Regions from separate parts of the Allobosea beijingensis genome, predicted to be linked through region 2. Evidence: riboswitches for the same ligand, from Rfam matches in the RefSeq annotation. Region 2 holds a riboswitch; the other holds the start of a gene.
What was found. A riboswitch is a leader RNA that binds a small molecule or an ion and turns the genes downstream of it on or off. The one in region 2 is predicted to bind cobalamin.
Positions count from the first base shown of each region.

Region 1 (7,635 bases), 2.7 Mb from region 2:
CGCGACGTACTCGACCCCCGCCTGAAATTCTGACCCGCCGGAGCCGCACGATGAAGCGCATCCTGATCGCCGACTGCAAGCAGGAGATTTCCTCCTTCAACCCGCTGCCGTCGCATTACGAGAATTTCCTGATCCATCATGGCGACGGCCTCTACATCCAGCGCGGCCAGAACCAGGAGCTCGGCGGCGCGCTCGCCGTCTTCGAGGCGAGGCTCGATATCGAGATCGTGCCGACGATCTGCGCCCGCTCCGGCAGCGCCGGCCCGCTCTCGGCCGCGGGCTGGAAGAAGCTCTCGGAGGAAATCCTCGCCGCGATCTTCGCCAAGCTCGACCGCATCGACGGCATCTATGTCTCGCTGCATGGCGCGATGGGCGCCGATGGTGAACTCGACCCCGAAGGCTACCTGCTGGAGAAGCTGCGCGAGCGCGTCGGCCCGGATATGCCGATCGTGATCTCGCTCGACCTGCACGGCATCCTGACCGACCGGATGCTGCGCAATGTCGACGGTTTCGCGATCTACTGGACCTATCCCCATGTCGATTTCGCCGACACAGGCCGGCGCGCCGCCGAACTCCTGCTCAAGCTGATGGCTGGCGGCATCAGGCCCGTCGCCGCCCGCGTCGTCATCCCCGCGCTGGTGCGCGGCGACGAGCTCATCACCAAGACCGGCTGCTATGGCGAACTGCTCGCCGAATGCCGCCGGCTGGAGGAGGAGGGGCGGGCGCTCGCCGCCGGCATCATGATCGGCAATCCCTTCACCGATGTACCCGAGCTCTGCTCGCAGGTGCTGATCCTCACCGATGGCGATAAGGCAACCGCCGAGCGCGAGGCGCTCCGGCTCGCCGAGGAGTTCTGGCCGTTGCGCTTCCGCATGCAGGGCAAGCTTGTCCCGCTCGACCGCGCCGTCGCTCAGGCCCGCAGCATCGACGGCCCGGTGATCTTCACCGATGCCGCCGACGCGACCTCCTCCGGCGCCTCCGGCGACAGCAACCTGATCCTCGCCGCCTTGCGGAAGGCCGGCTACGGCAAGCGGGTGCTGGCCCAGATCGTCGATGCCCCGGCCGCGGCTGCGGCGCATAAGGCGGGCGTCGGGGCGACGATCGAGGTCACGCTCGGCGGCTCGATCGATCCCGCCCGCTTCCCGCCGATGCAGGTGAAGGCCAAGGTCAAGGTCAAGCTGCTCTCGGATGGCGAAGCCGCGCTGGAGACGATGAAGGCGCCGCTCAGCGCCGGGCCGACCGCAGTGCTCACTTGGGACAACATCACCGTCGTCGTGATGAGCCGTTCAGTCAGCCTGTTCGACCGTGCGATGTATTACGCCAACGGCATAGACCCGACCGATTTCGACCTGATCGTGGTGAAGTCGCCGCACACCGAATTCCACATGTTCGACCAGTGGTGCGCGCGGAACTTCAACATCGACGCGCCCGGAGCGACCTCCGCCAACCTGAAGAGCCTCGGCCACACCATCTGCGCGCGGCCGATCTACCCGCTCGACGAGGGCGTCACCTTCGCGCCTCGTGCCACGATCTACGAATTGTAAGGAGAGGACCCGTGCCCAGGATCGAGGCCGTCGATTTCTTCTATCTCGCCATGCCTGTCGTCACCGATGAGGCCGATGGCAGCCAGGATGCGCTGCTGGTCAGGGTCGCCGCCGGTGGCCATGTCGGCTGGGGCGAATGCGAGGCGGCGCCATTGCCTTCCATCGCCGCCTTCATTTGCCCGATGTCGCATGGCGTCTGCCGGCCGGTCGCCGACTCCGTGCTCGGCCAGGCGCTTGAAAGCCCGGAGGATATCGCCCGCATCGCCGCGGCTGTCGCCTATAACTCGATGGACCTGCTGCAGGCGCCGCATACCTTCTCGGGCGTCGAGATGGCCTTGTGGGACATCCTCGGCAAGATGCGGTCAGAACCGGTCTGGCGCCTGCTCGGATACGCGAAAAGCCATCCCAAGACGCCCTATGCCTCGGTCCTTTTCGGCGACACGGCGCAGGAAACTCTCGAACGCGCCCGCGATGCCCGCAAGGGCAGCTTCCGCGCCGCCAAGTTCGGCTGGGGGCCGATCGGTCGCGGCAGCGTCGAGGCTGATGCCGAGCATTTCGTCGCCGCTCGCGAGGGTTTGGGGCAGGATGGCATCCTGCTCGTCGATACCGGCCAGATCTTCATCGAGGACGTCGAGCGCGCCGCCGCCCGTCTGCCCGCCATGGAGAAGGCGAACGTGCTCTGGTTCGAGGAGCCCTTCCATGCCAGCGCGCTCGAACCTTATGGCGCGCTAGCCAAACGCAGCCCCAAGGTCCGGCTGGCCGGCGGGGAGGGCGCCCATAACGAGTCGATGGCGCGGCAGCTCATCGACTATGGCGGCATCGGCTACGTCCAGATCGATTGCGGCCGCATCGGCGGTATTGGCCCGTCCAAGGCGGTGGCGGATTACGCGGTCGCCAAGGGCGTGACCTTCGTCAACCACACCTTCACCTCGCATCTCGCTCTCTCGGCCTCGCTCCAGCCCTATGCCGGCCTCGCCGATCACGAGATCTGCGAATATCCGGCCATGCCGAAGCCGCTGGCCACGGCGATCTCAGCCAATCATCTGGAACGCGACGCGAACGGGCAGGTCGCCGCGCCCGACGCGCCCGGCCTCGGCATCGAGGTCGCGACGACGGCGCTGCGCGGCTATCTGCAGGAGGTCGAGATCTCCGTCGGCGGCAAGCGGCTCTACAGCACGCCAAGGCTCTGACACGATGCCGGCTTGACGCAGCGCCACGCCCTTATAGGGTGTGCGCCGATCGAGGTTCTCCGGGTTGCTCCCGGAGCTAAGAGGGAATTCGGTGAGGCGCGCCTAGCGCCAATGCCGAGGCTGCCCCCGCAACTGTAAGCGGCGAGCTCTCCGTCCATCGTCCACTGGCGCCCGAGGCGCCGGGAAGGCCGGGCGGAACAGGCATCGACCCGCGAGCCAGGAGACCTGCCCCGGTCGTCGAAGACGTCTTTCGGACGGGGTGTTCCGAAGCCTGTGTGTCGATGGCGACCCTTGCGGCCAGCCTCCCGCCCCACATGCCCAAAGCTGCCCCGGCCGTCATCTCGGGGAGCGATGAAACTCATGTTCACGAAGATCAATGCACAGGCCGCCCGGGGCGGCTTGACGGCTGCCTGCCGCGCACTCTATCAGAAATGCAACATTGTTACATTTCGGATGGCCTCGATGCCGGCTGCGCGCCCGTTCAACACCCTGCTTCGCCTGTCCGCCGTCGCGCTGTTCGGCGCTCTCGCCGCCGGTACGGCCAATGCCGCGCCGACCAAGTATCCGCTGACCCTTGAGAATTGCCGCGAGACGATCACTTTCGACGCCGCGCCCAAGCGCGTCGTCGCGATCGGCCAGACCCAGACGGAGATCCTTTATGCGCTCGGCCTCGGTGACCGCGTCGTCGGTACGGCGGTCTGGTTCTCGCCGGTGGCCAAGCCCTATGAGGCCGTCAACGCCAAGGTGAAGCGCCTCGCCGATAACGACCCGAGTTTCGAGGCCGTGCTGGCGCAGGAGCCCGATCTCGTCACCGCGATGTTCGAATGGCATGTCGGGCCGAACGGCATCGTCGGCAAGCGCGACCAGTTCGCCAAGGTGAAGGTGCCGACTTATGTCTCGCCGACCGACTGCATCGGCAAGGACAATTCCGGCGCAGGCGACGGCGTTCGCACCCAGATGTTCACGATGGAACTGGTCTATCGCAACATCCGCGAATTCGGCGAGATCTTCGACGTCGCCGACCGGGCCGAGAAGCTCGTCGCCGAGCTCAAGGCGCGCGAGGACAAGGCCGTCGAGCAGGTCGCCAGGCTGAAGGCGCAGGACGTGCCGGTCGTCGTCTGGTTCTCCAGCAAGGACATCAAGGGCGACGGCTTCATGGCCGGCAAGAACGGCGTTCCCGCCTATATCCTGTCCAAGCTCGGCGCCCGCAACATCATTTCGACCAATGAGGAATGGCCGCTGGTCGGCTGGGAGAGCATCGCCGCTGCCAATCCGGCCGTGATCGTCACCGTGAAGATGGATCGCCGCCGCTTCCCGGCAGACGATATCGAGAAGAAGCTGGATTTCCTGAAGACCGACCCGGTCGCCAGCAAGCTCGACGCCGTGAAGAATGGCCGCATCGTCATCATGGATGTCGGCGCGACGCGCGCCGGGCTCGACACGATCGACGGCATCGAGACCCTCGCCACGGCGATCGCCGGCTTCGGGATCTCGCGTTGAGCCACGCCGCCCATGAGCCGAACTGGCCGGTGCGGATCGGCATCGCGCTGGCCTCGCTGCTGGCGCTGACCTTCTCGGTCGCGCTGGCGGTGACGATTGGCGAAATGCGCATCCCGCTGGACACGGCCTTGAAGGCCCTCGGCAACGGGCTGTTCGATCTCGACTTTCCCGTCAGCGCAATCCAGCAGGGCGTGATCTTCGATTACCGCCTGAGCCGCGCGCTGATGGCAGGCTTGTGCGGCGGCGCGCTCGCGTTATCGGGTGCTATCCTCCAGGCTCTGCTGCGCAATCCACTGGCCGAACCCTATATCCTCGGCATCTCGGCCGGCGCCTCGACCGGCGCTGTCGCGGTGCTGATCCTCGGCATCAGCATCGGCGGCGCGGTGCTTTCGGTCTCTGCCGGCGCCTTCATCGGCTCCTGCGCCGCGCTCGTCGTCGTCGCCTTGCTGGCGACGGGGGCGGGTGGGGCGAGCGATCGCGTCATCCTTGCCGGTGTCGCCACCTCGCAGCTCTTCAATGCCGCGACCGCGACGATCGTCACGACCATGGCCAGCGCCGAGCAGGCGCGCGGCGTGATGTTCTGGCTGCTCGGCAATTTCGGCGGCGTGCGCTGGCCCGACATCTGGATGGCGGCGCCGGTCGCCTTCATCGGCTTCGGTATCTGCATGCTGCACGCCAAGGCGCTCGACGCCTTCGCCTTCGGCGTCGATGCGGCGGCCTCGCTCGGCGTCGCGGTCACGCGGGTCAAGGTCGTGCTTTTCGCGACGACGGCGGTGATGACGGCGGTGATGGTCTCGATCGTCGGCACGGTCGGCTTCGTCGGCCTGATCATCCCCCATGCCGCGCGCTTCCTCGTCGGCTCCGGCCATGCCCGCCTGCTGCCGGCCTGCCTCGTCATCGGCGCGATCTTCATGATCCTCGCCGACATCCTCTCCCGCATCCTGATCCCTCAGCAGATCTTGCCGATCGGCGTGGTGACGGCGCTGTTCGGCGCGCCGGTCTTCGCCTTGATCCTCTATCGCGCCCGGAGGCCGGCATGACGCTCGCGACCCGCGAGGTCCGCTGGGGCGCCGGCGGCCGGATGATCGTCGATGGCGTGACGCTGGAAGCCGCGCCCGGCCGGGTGCTCGGACTGATCGGCCCGAACGGCTCAGGCAAGTCGAGCCTGCTCAGGTTGCTCTGCCGCCTGCGCAATGTCGCGAGCGGCGTCGTCACGCTCGACGGGAACGACATTGCGTCCGTGCCGCGCCGCGAGCTCGCCCGCCGCCTCGCCTTCGTCGAGCAGCAGGCGACGACCGAGATCCAGCTCTCCGTCTGCGATGTCGTCCGCCTCGGCCGCACGCCGCACCGCGCTGCGCTCGCCTCCTGGAGCGAGGCTGACGAGGCCGCCGTCAACGAGGCGCTGGCGCGGGTCGGGCTCCTCGAGCGTCACGACCAGTTCTGGCACACGCTCTCTGGTGGCGAGCGCCAGCGCGTCCATATCGCCCGTGCGCTCGCGCAGGAGCCGAGCGAACTGATCCTCGACGAGCCGACGAACCATCTCGATATCCGGCACCAGCTCTCGATCCTGAGCCTGGTCCGCCGCCTCGGCATTACCTGCATCATGGCTCTGCACGACCTCAACCTCGCCGCCATGTTCTGCGACGAGATCGCGCTGCTGCATGACGGCCGCCTGCAGGCGGCCGGCACGCCGGAGGAAGTCCTGACCGCAGAGGCGATCCAGCGCATCTTCGGCGTCGCAGTCTCGATCCGCCCGGGCGCTTCTGGGCGCCGGCATGTCGAGTATCTGATCGAGCCCGAATCGCGGAAGGGTGTGCTTTGAAGCGATGAAGATATCGCGACGCGTGGCGTAAAGCCTTGCTTCTTCCCCCATGGAAGCGCGATGCGCCTGGCGCTCATCACCGGGAAGGGATGGATACAGGCTCCCCATCCCACCTCTCAACCGCGCCTCAATCTTTATAGGTGGGTGGTTTGGGTATGATCAAAGGCTTGCCGGTGAGCGGGTCGGGGATCACGATGCTGCGGACTTGGAACACCTCGTCGATGAAACCGGGCGTCAGGATGTCCTCCGGCAGGCCCTGCGCCAGGATTTCTCCCGCTCGCATCACAATCAGCCTAGATGCGTAACGCGCAGCCTGGTTCAGATCATGCAACACAGCGACGATGGTTTTTCCGGCGCGGTTCAGCGTTGCACAGAGTTCGAGCAGATCGATCTGGTGGGCAAGGTCGAGGAAGGTCGTCGGCTCGTCCAGCAGCAGGATGTCCGCGCCCTGGGCCAGCGCCATCGCGATCCAGACCTTCTGGCGCTGACCTCCCGACAGGCTTTCGAGCGAGCGCCCGCCGAGCTGGGATACGCCGGCCGCGGTCATTGCGGATTCCGTCGCTGCCTGATCGGCGGCGGTCCAGCGCTGGAACAGGCTGCGATGCGGGTGGCGTCCACGCGCCACGAGATCGGCGACGGTGATCCCCTCCGGGGCCTCTGCTCCTTGCGGCAGAACCGCAAGCAGCTTGGCGCGGTCGCGTGGGCGATAGCGCGCGATCGGGTGTCCATCGAGCAGGACGCTGCCGCCTGAAGACGGATGCAACCGCGCGAGGCTTCTCAACAAGGTCGACTTGCCGCAGGCATTGGGGCCGACGATCATGGTGAAGCTGCCGGCCGCTAGAGCGATGTCGATGCCCTTGAGGATCTCGCGTGGACCGTGATGCGCGCTCAGGCCCTGCGCTGCCAGCCTTGTTTCGACACTCATCGGATAGGCTCCCCGCGGCGGACCCAGGAGCCGAACAGCAGAATGAGATAGGCCCCGCCCAGACAGGCCGTCACCGCGCCGACGGGCAGCGCGCGCGGCGCCAGCGCGATGCGCGCGACCGCATCGCTCGCCAGCAGGAACACCGCGCCGAACAGGGCGGAGGTCGCGAGCGGCAACCCGGCCAAGCCGACGAGCTTGCGTGCCGCCTGCGGCGCGATCAGCGCGACGAAGCCGATCGGTCCGGCGATGAAGGTCGCCGTCGCGGTCAGGCCGAGGCCGATGAGACCGAGGCGGAGCCGGGTGCCTCCGGCCGGAACGCCGAGGGATTGCGCCTTGTCGTCTCCGAGTTCGAGAGCCTGCACAGAGCGGCCACAGGCAAGGCCGAGGGGCAGCAGCAGGCCGAGCATCCCCGCACCAATCGCCAGCCGCTGGACATCGACACCGGCGAGAGTCCCCTGTTTCCAGTTCGCGGCGACCAGCGCGATGTCGAGGGGCGCGACGAAGATCATCCAGTCTGCGAAGGCCGTGAAGGCGGAGCCGACCGCGATGCCGATGAGGATCAGCCGCGTGCGATCGGCGCGCAGGCCGCCGGCCGCGAGATAGACCAGCAGGCCCGCGCCAAGTCCGCCGCCGAAGGCAGCCAGCGCGACCAGC
Region 1 covers NZ_CP132359.1:1,148,507-1,156,141, reverse strand. Annotated here, with positions in the region: gene Q9235_RS05650 (ABC transporter permease) at 1-33, shown strand, start outside; gene Q9235_RS05645 (M81 family metallopeptidase) at 51-1,544, shown strand; gene Q9235_RS05640 (mandelate racemase/muconate lactonizing enzyme family protein) at 1,556-2,734, shown strand; cobalamin riboswitch at 2,770-2,981, shown strand; gene Q9235_RS05635 (ABC transporter substrate-binding protein) at 3,197-4,234, shown strand; gene Q9235_RS05630 (FecCD family ABC transporter permease) at 4,231-5,274, shown strand; gene Q9235_RS05625 (ABC transporter ATP-binding protein) at 5,271-6,056, shown strand; gene Q9235_RS05620 (ABC transporter ATP-binding protein) at 6,184-6,876, opposite strand; gene Q9235_RS05615 (FecCD family ABC transporter permease) at 6,978-7,635, opposite strand, start outside.
Region 1: another riboswitch for cobalamin. It lies ahead of Q9235_RS05635 (ABC transporter substrate-binding protein); the one in region 2 lies ahead of Q9235_RS18575 (CbtB domain-containing protein).

Region 2 (7,635 bases):
GGGTTTCAGCGGTCTGTGCCAGATAACCTGCGATCCGCCGCAGCAACCACCGCATGTTCTCGACGCCGCCGCCGGCCTGAAAATAGGCCAGAAGCTGCGCCGCGAACTCCGCCGGGACGCTCGCGTGCTCGCCGAGCCGCGGATCGTCGCGCTCGTCGCCGGGCAGGATCGCGAGCGGAATGCCGCGCTTACGGCAGGCCGCGCCGAACTGCTCGATGCCGTAGCGCCAGTAATCGAGCCCGCCGAGGCAGCGCACCAGCACGAAGCGGGATTGCGCCGCCGTCTTCTCGATCAGGAAATCGACCGAGAGCGGGTGCTTCAACCGCCGGAGCGGCGCGAGCCGCACCGACAGATTGCTGTCACCTGCCGCCACCGCCAGCGCCGAGAGGTCGCTGTCGGTGAAGGACAGGACGAGCACGTCTCCCGGCGGCAGGGCGAGATCGACGGCGTCCTCGCCGTCGTCGAGCCTGATCTCGCTGGTCGGGAGGAGATGCATCGGTTGAGGTTACGCCCCCGCGAGGGCCGCTTCCACGGCCTTGAGGTCGAAGCCTTTGAGTCCGATCACGGTCAGGCGCCCATCGCGCGGCTCGCTCGCGCCCCAGGCCCGGTCGAAATGATGCCCGACGCGGCGGCCGACGCCCTGCACGACGAGGCGCATCGGCTTGCCCGGCACGGCGGTGAAGCCCTTGAGCCGTAGCACGCCCTCGGCCTCAGCGGCCTTGGCGACGCGCGCCGTGAGCTCCTCGGGGGAGAGACCGGCAGGCAGCGGCACGGCGACCGAGTCGAAATCGTCATGGTCGTGATCATGCTCACCCTCGCCATGATGCGAGGGGCGGGCGGCGAGATCGTTCTCGGCGGCAGCGCCGAGGCCGACGATCAGCGTCGGCTCGACCTTGCCATGGGCGGTCTCTACGATCTTGATCGCCTTGGGCAGATGCTCGGCGATCTCGGCCTTGACCCGCGCGCGGTCGGCTTCGTCGACGAGGTCGCTCTTGTTGAGCAGGATCAGGTCGGCGCAGAGAATCTGGTCCTCGAACACCTCTTCCAGCGGGTTGTCGTGGTCGACCGAGGCATCGGCCGCCTTCTGCGCCGCGAGCGCTTCCGGATCATCGGCGAACTGGCCTTCGGCCACCGCCGGGCCGTCGACCACGGCGATGACGCCGTCGACGGTGACGCGCGAGCGGATCGCCGGCCAGTTGAAGGCGGTGACGAGCGGCTTCGGCAGAGCGAGGCCGGAGGTCTCGATCAGGATATGCTCGGGCGGATTCGGCCGGTTCAGCAGCTTCTCGAGCGCCGGCACGAAATCATCGGCGACCGTGCAGCAGATGCAGCCATTCGGCAGCTCGACCACGTCCTCGTCGCTGCAGCCGGCGATGCCGCAGCCCTTGAGGAACTCGCCGTCGAAGCCGAGATCGCCGAATTCGTTGACGAGCACGGCGAGTCTCTTGCCCTGCGCATTCTCGAGGAGATGGCGCACCAGCGTTGTCTTTCCGGCGCCGAGGAAGCCGGTGATGATCGTGCAGGGCGTCTTGCCCAGGTTCGTGGTCTGCGGAGTGTTCATGATGTCATCCTTGCTGGCGCGCCGGCAAAGGCGGCACGCGCGCGACCACGCCCTTGCGGAAGGACTGCGGCCGCTCTTTCCAGGGAACGATGCCGTTGGCGCTGGCGGCATAGGCCTCCGCGGCGCCGACGATCTCGTCGAGATGGGTGTCGGTGTCGAGGTCGCCGATCAGATAGGTCCATTTGCCATCGGCCGTGAGCGCGATGGTGCAGGGCCGCTTGCAGACGCAGAGGCACTCGACGGGCAGCACGGGGATCGTGCTGCCCTTGGCTTTGAGCTGTTCGGCGAGACGTTCGGCCAGCGCCAGCCCCGGCTGGTCGTAACCCTCCGGGAGATCGGCGCGGGCACGGCGGCAGGCCGTGCAGACATGGATGGTGAGGTCGCCCTCGGACATTGGCTTGCCTCAGGCTTCAGAGGCCCGGCGGCTCGCCCAGGGCCAGAGCACGCCGACCATGAAGGCGGTGACGAGCCAGAGCGCGGCCTGGATGCCGAGCGAGAGCGAGGCGAAATGGGCGGCGACCTCCGCCGGAACCTTGCTCTCCGGTGGGGCCGGTAGCGGAGCGCCGACGACATGCGGCAGCAGGATCACGACGATGGCGACGAGCTTCAGCCAGGGCTGATCGAAGCGCAGGAACAGGAAGAGCCCGGCCGCGGTCGCGATGGCGGTCCAGAGCCACCAGAACTGGCGCTGTCCCAGCGCAGCCGAGGCCGCGCCTGGTAGTTCCGGAGCCAGCCCCATCGCCGGCGCGAGCCCCAACGCCAGGAAGCCGCAGGCGCCCCAGACGAGGGCGGTGCGCTGCTCGATCCGGTCGCCGGCCGCGATCATGCCGGCGAGCAGCAAAGCCGCGAAGCCGATCGCGGTCGCGATCGTCACCGCGCCGGTGAAGAGCGTGCGCTGGAGGCCGTCCTGCGGCTTCCATTCGGCATGGTCTTGGCCGGGCGCGTCGCCGGCCGGGCCATGCGCGAGGATGAGTTTCGCCTCGCCGTCGAAGGCGGCGAGAGTCGGCGCCTTCAGCGCGAGCGCCGTCTCATAGGTCTCGGCCTTGAGGATCAGCGGGGTGGTGGTGACATGCTGCAGGGCGGCGACGATCAAGCCAGCCAGAAGCCCGGCCAGGATGCTGACCGTGAGAACACGCGTGACCATGATGGCTTTCCCTCAGTGGCAGGGAAAGGCGAGGCCGTGACGGCTGTCGTGCGCGGCGTTGTGGAGGTTCGTCGAGGCCGCGAAGCCGGTCGTGTAGATCAGCGCGACGCCGATCACGAGCGCAGCGGCAACCGCCTTGACGCGGTCCGAAACGCTGAGTGTGGGGGTGGAAACCGAAACGGTGTTCATAAGCGTTCTCCGTGGCCGCCCCGCCGGCAGCCGGTTGGATCTCTGCGGGTCGACGGCAGGTCTCCTGGCTCGCGGACTTCGCGTCCCTTGCCGCCTTCCCGGAGCGAGCGCTCCAGTGGCCGATGGCGAAGGACATCCGCTTACAGTTGCGGGGGCAGCCGCGGTCTCGCACCGCGTTCCCTTTTCACCTCCTCGCGGAGGCACCGTCAGCGACGATCATTAGCCTTCGCCGTGCCGCTGTGCAATGCAGGATGGTCCTTTGAACCCTGCTTCCGCGATGCCGAACGAAATTCCCCATCTCACCCTCGTCCTCGGCGGTGCCCGCTCCGGCAAGAGCCGCCATGCCGAGGCGCTGGTCGAGGCCCAGCCGGCGCCCTGGAGCTATATCGCGACGGCACAGGCCTATGACGACGAGATGCGCGAGCGCATCGCCGAGCACCGCGCGCGCCGTCCGGCCGGCTGGCAGACGGTCGATGCGCCACTCGACCTGCCCGAAGTCATCGCCGCCCAACCGGAGGGGCGCGCGGTCCTCGTCGATTGCCTGACGCTCTGGCTGACCAATCTCATCCTCGCGGAACACGATACGGCCGCAGCCCGCGAAGCCCTGATCGCCGCCTGCGAGCGCGTCTCGGCGCCGCTGGTGCTGGTCGGCAACGAGGTCGGGCTCGGCATCGTGCCGGAGAATGCGCTGGCTCGCCGCTTCCGCGACGAGGCCGGGCGTCTCCATCAGGCGCTTGCGGCGCGGGCGGCCAGCGTGGTCTTCATGGTCGCTGGACTGCCGATGCGAGTGAAATGATGACGGATACCGAAGACGCCGCCCGCCACAAGGCGAAGATGGAGAAGCGCAAGGCGGTTCAGGACGCCGAAGTCGCCTCCAAGACGCTCGAAAAGGGGTTGCTCATCGTCAACACGGGCCCCGGCAAGGGCAAGTCGACGGCGGCCTTCGGCTTGATTCTGCGCGCGCTCGGCCATGGCTGGCGCATCGGCGTGGTGCAGTTCATCAAGGGCGCCTGGTCGACCGGGGAGCGCAAGGCATTGGAAGCCTTCGGCGATCAGGTGAGCTGGCACAGCATGGGCGAGGGCTTCACCTGGGAGACGCAGGACAAGGCCCGCGACATCGCCGCCGCCGAGCGCGCCTTCGCCAAGGCCAGGGAGTTGATGGCCGATCCGGAGATTCGCCTGCTGGTGCTGGACGAACTCAACATCGCCCTGCGCTACGATTATTTGCCGCTCGCCGACGTGGTCTCGACGCTGGCTGCCCGTCGCCCTGATCTGCACGTCGTCGTGACCGGCCGCAACGCCAAGCCGGAATTGATCGGGGCCGCCGACCTCGTTACCGAGATGACGCTGGTGAAGCACCACTTTGCTGCCGGCGTGAAGGCACAGCAGGGGATCGAGTTCTAGCAGGCCGCATCGCCGGCTGCTGCTTGTTTGCCAGAGAACGAACGCAGGCGGCTCTCATGCGTTCATGCCCTCGATCATCGTTTTCGGGGGTGGGCCATGAGTGATTTTCTGTGGGGACAATTGGATCTGCTTGCCAGGTTGCTGGCCGGCATGGCCGCCGGCATCGTCGTGGGCTGGGAGCGGACCAACAAGCAGCGCGCGGCCGGGATCCGCACCTTCGGGCTGGTCGGGTTGGGCACGGCCGCTGCCGCGACGATCTTTAGCGAGCCGAGCGAGGCCGACGCCGCGAGCCGCGTCGTCCAGGGGCTTCTGACCGGAATCGGCTTTCTCGGCGCCGGCGTCATCGTGCTGCGCCGGGGCCATTCGACGCCGACAGGCCTGACCACGGCCGCGGCGATATGGGTCACCGCTGCGCTCGGTTGCGCCGCTGGGCTCGGTGACTATGCGATCGTGGCGTCGGCCACGCTTCTTGCCCTCGTCCTGCTCGCCATCGACCATTCGGTCGAGCGCTGGGCTGGCCGCAGAGCGGCCGGAACGGGTGAGGCGCCGCCTTCCTGAGTGCCGGACTGGCTCCCATCCTGACAACAGGGCTCGCGGGAACATGCTGTCGGCGACCTGAGACCCCGGCTGCCCTGCTTCGCCACGCACCCCAAGCCGCCGCCCCTTGACGGCTGCAATCCATCTCTTCAAATTGAATCCGAATTCAAATTCAATTTCGAGGTCGCGTATGGTTGGCACTCGGCAGAAGCAACCGCGCAAGGCAGGGAAGCGCGAGGCGATTCTCGCCGCTGCGCGCGGTATCGTCTCGGAGGTCGGCTTCCATGAGACCTCGATTGCGGCGGTGGCATCGGCCAGCGGCGTCTCGACCGGCAGCGTCTATTCCTATTTCGCCTCCAAGGCCGAGCTGATGGCGGAGATCGTCGCGGCCGTGTCGACGCGCGAACTTGCCGTGCTGCGCGAGATCGCCGCGAGCGACGCGCCCGTTGCGGAGCGCCTGACCGCCGCGGTCGAGGCCTTCGCGCGCCGCGCCTTCGCCAATCGCCGGCTCGCCTGGTCGATGATCGCGGAGCCTGCCGATCCGGCCGTCGATGCGACGCGGCTGGATTATCGCCGCGAGATCGCCGGCATTTTTCGCGCGCTCGTCATCGAAGGTGAAGCGCTGCGCGCCTTCCGCCCGGTCGATCCTGATGCCGCCGCCGCGATGATCGTCGGCGGCTTCATGGAGGCATTGATCGGCCCACTTTCGCCGGAGCGGACAACCACGCCCGAGCGTGGTCGCGAGATCGCAGCCGCCCTTGCCGATCTCTCCCTCACCGCACTGGTTTCTCGTGAAGGGCGCGCCGCATGACCACGCTCGACGCTTACGGCTACGACACCCATGAGGTGCTGAACCAGGCCCCGGCGCTGGCGGATTATGACGCCTTCGCCGCCGACCCGGCGCTTGGCCGTATCCTCGATGCCTTCGGTGCCGGCTGGTTCCGCGAGCAGGCGAGCGTTGTCGGCGGCCATGTCGGTTCGCGGCGCGTGCAGGACCTGGCCCGGCAGGCCAATCGCAGCCTGCCGGAACTGCGCACGCACGATCGCTGGGGCCGGCGCGTCGACCAGATCGAGTTCCACCCTGCCTGGCATGAATTGATGGGGCTCGCCATGCGAGACGAGTTCCATTCGCTATGCTGGACGAAGCCGCGCCAAGGCGCGCAGGTGGCGCGCGCGGCGGTCTCCTATCTCTGGAACCAGGGCGAGAACGGCATCTGCTGCCCGCTCGGCATGACCTATTCGGCGATCCCCGTTCTGCAGCACGACCCCGCCCGCTGGGCCGAATTCGGCAAGCTGATCACCTCCTCCGACTATGATGGGCGTCCGCTGCCGGCGGCGCAGAAGCGCGGCGGCACGGTCGGCATGGCGATGACCGAGAAGCAGGGCGGCTCGGACCTGCGCCAGACCCAGACGGTCGCGACGCGCAATGCCGACGGCACATATTCCCTCACCGGCCATAAATGGTTCTTCTCCGTCCCGCATTCCGACGTCTTCTTGACGCTGGCACGCACGGAAGAGGGCGTCTCCTGCTTCGTCGTGCCCGGCTGGTTGCCGGACGGTTCGCGCAATCGCCTGCAGATCCAGCGGCTCAAGGACAAGTGCGGCAACAAGTCGAACGCTTCGTCCGAGGTCGAATTCCGCGGTGTGATCGCCCATCTGATCGGCGAGCCCGGTCACGGCATCCGCGCCGGGCTGGAGATGAACCACTATACGCGGCTCGATTTCGCCGTCGGCTCGGCCGGGCTGATGCGACATGCGGTGGCGCAAGCCGCGCATCACACGGCGCATCGCCGCGCCTTCCAGAAGGCGCTGATCGACCAGCCGATCATGACGAACGTGATCGCCGACCTCGCGCTTGAGGTCGAAGCCTCCGCCTGGCTCGCCTTCCGCTTCGTCCATGCGCTCGACCGGGAGGAGGCGAGCGAGGCGGAGAAGCTGATCGGCCGCATCGGCGCGCCGATCGCCAAATACTGGAACTGCAAGCGCGCCACCCCGGTCGTGGTCGAGGCGCTCGAATGCCATGGCGGCAACGGTTTCATCGAGGACCACCTGATGGCGCGGCTCTATCGCGAGGCGCCGCTCAACGGCATCTGGGAGGGCACGGGCAATGTCGTCTGCCTCGACGTGCTCCGCTCGATCCGCCGCTATCCCGATTGCGTACCGGCTTTGCTCGATGAGTTGCGGGCCGCCCGCGGCAGCGATTCGCGCTACGATGCCTTCCTGACTGAGCTGGAGACCGATATTGTCGATGTGCTCAGGCACGAGCATCTGGCGCGTCGCTTCGTCGAGCGCATGGCGCTCGGCCTGTCGGCCTCGCTGTTGATCCGCCACGCGCCGCACGCGGTCGCGGACGCCTATGTCGCCTCGCGATTGGCCGGCGGCTGGTCCGGCCATTTCGGCTCGCTGCCGCAGGGGGCGGATTTGCAGGCGATCGCGCGGCGGGCCGTGCCGGTGCCGAACTGAGCCTCAGCGCAGTGCCACAGCCGCCAATAGCGCCGCCAATCCCCAGAGCAACCCGCAGGAGCGCTTGTACAGCGTGAGCGCCCGGCGGATATCGGCTGCACTGGCCTCGGCGCGACCATCTCCCATCCAGTGATCCTCGACGCGGGTCTCGCCATAGACGCGCGGTCCGGCGAGCCTGAGGCCGAGCGCTCCGGCCATCGCGGCTTCCGGCCAGCCGGCATTGGGCGAGCCGTGCTTGCCGGCATCGCGCCGAACGGCTTTCCAGGCTCCGCGGGCATCCGCCGATCGGTCGAGCGCCGCCGACACGATCAGCAGCAGGGCCGTCAATCGCGAGGCC
Region 2 covers NZ_CP132359.1:3,886,453-3,894,087, reverse strand. Annotated here, with positions in the region: gene cobN (cobaltochelatase subunit CobN) at 1-496, opposite strand, end outside; gene cobW (cobalamin biosynthesis protein CobW) at 506-1,561, opposite strand; gene Q9235_RS18585 (DUF1636 family protein) at 1,566-1,955, opposite strand; gene Q9235_RS18580 (CbtA family protein) at 1,965-2,705, opposite strand; gene Q9235_RS18575 (CbtB domain-containing protein) at 2,718-2,894, opposite strand; cobalamin riboswitch at 2,932-3,116, opposite strand; gene cobU (bifunctional adenosylcobinamide kinase/adenosylcobinamide-phosphate guanylyltransferase) at 3,172-3,690, shown strand; gene cobO (cob(I)yrinic acid a,c-diamide adenosyltransferase) at 3,690-4,298, shown strand; gene Q9235_RS18560 (MgtC/SapB family protein) at 4,395-4,856, shown strand; gene Q9235_RS18555 (TetR/AcrR family transcriptional regulator) at 5,026-5,646, shown strand; gene Q9235_RS18550 (acyl-CoA dehydrogenase family protein) at 5,643-7,298, shown strand; gene cbiB (adenosylcobinamide-phosphate synthase CbiB) at 7,302-7,635, opposite strand, start outside.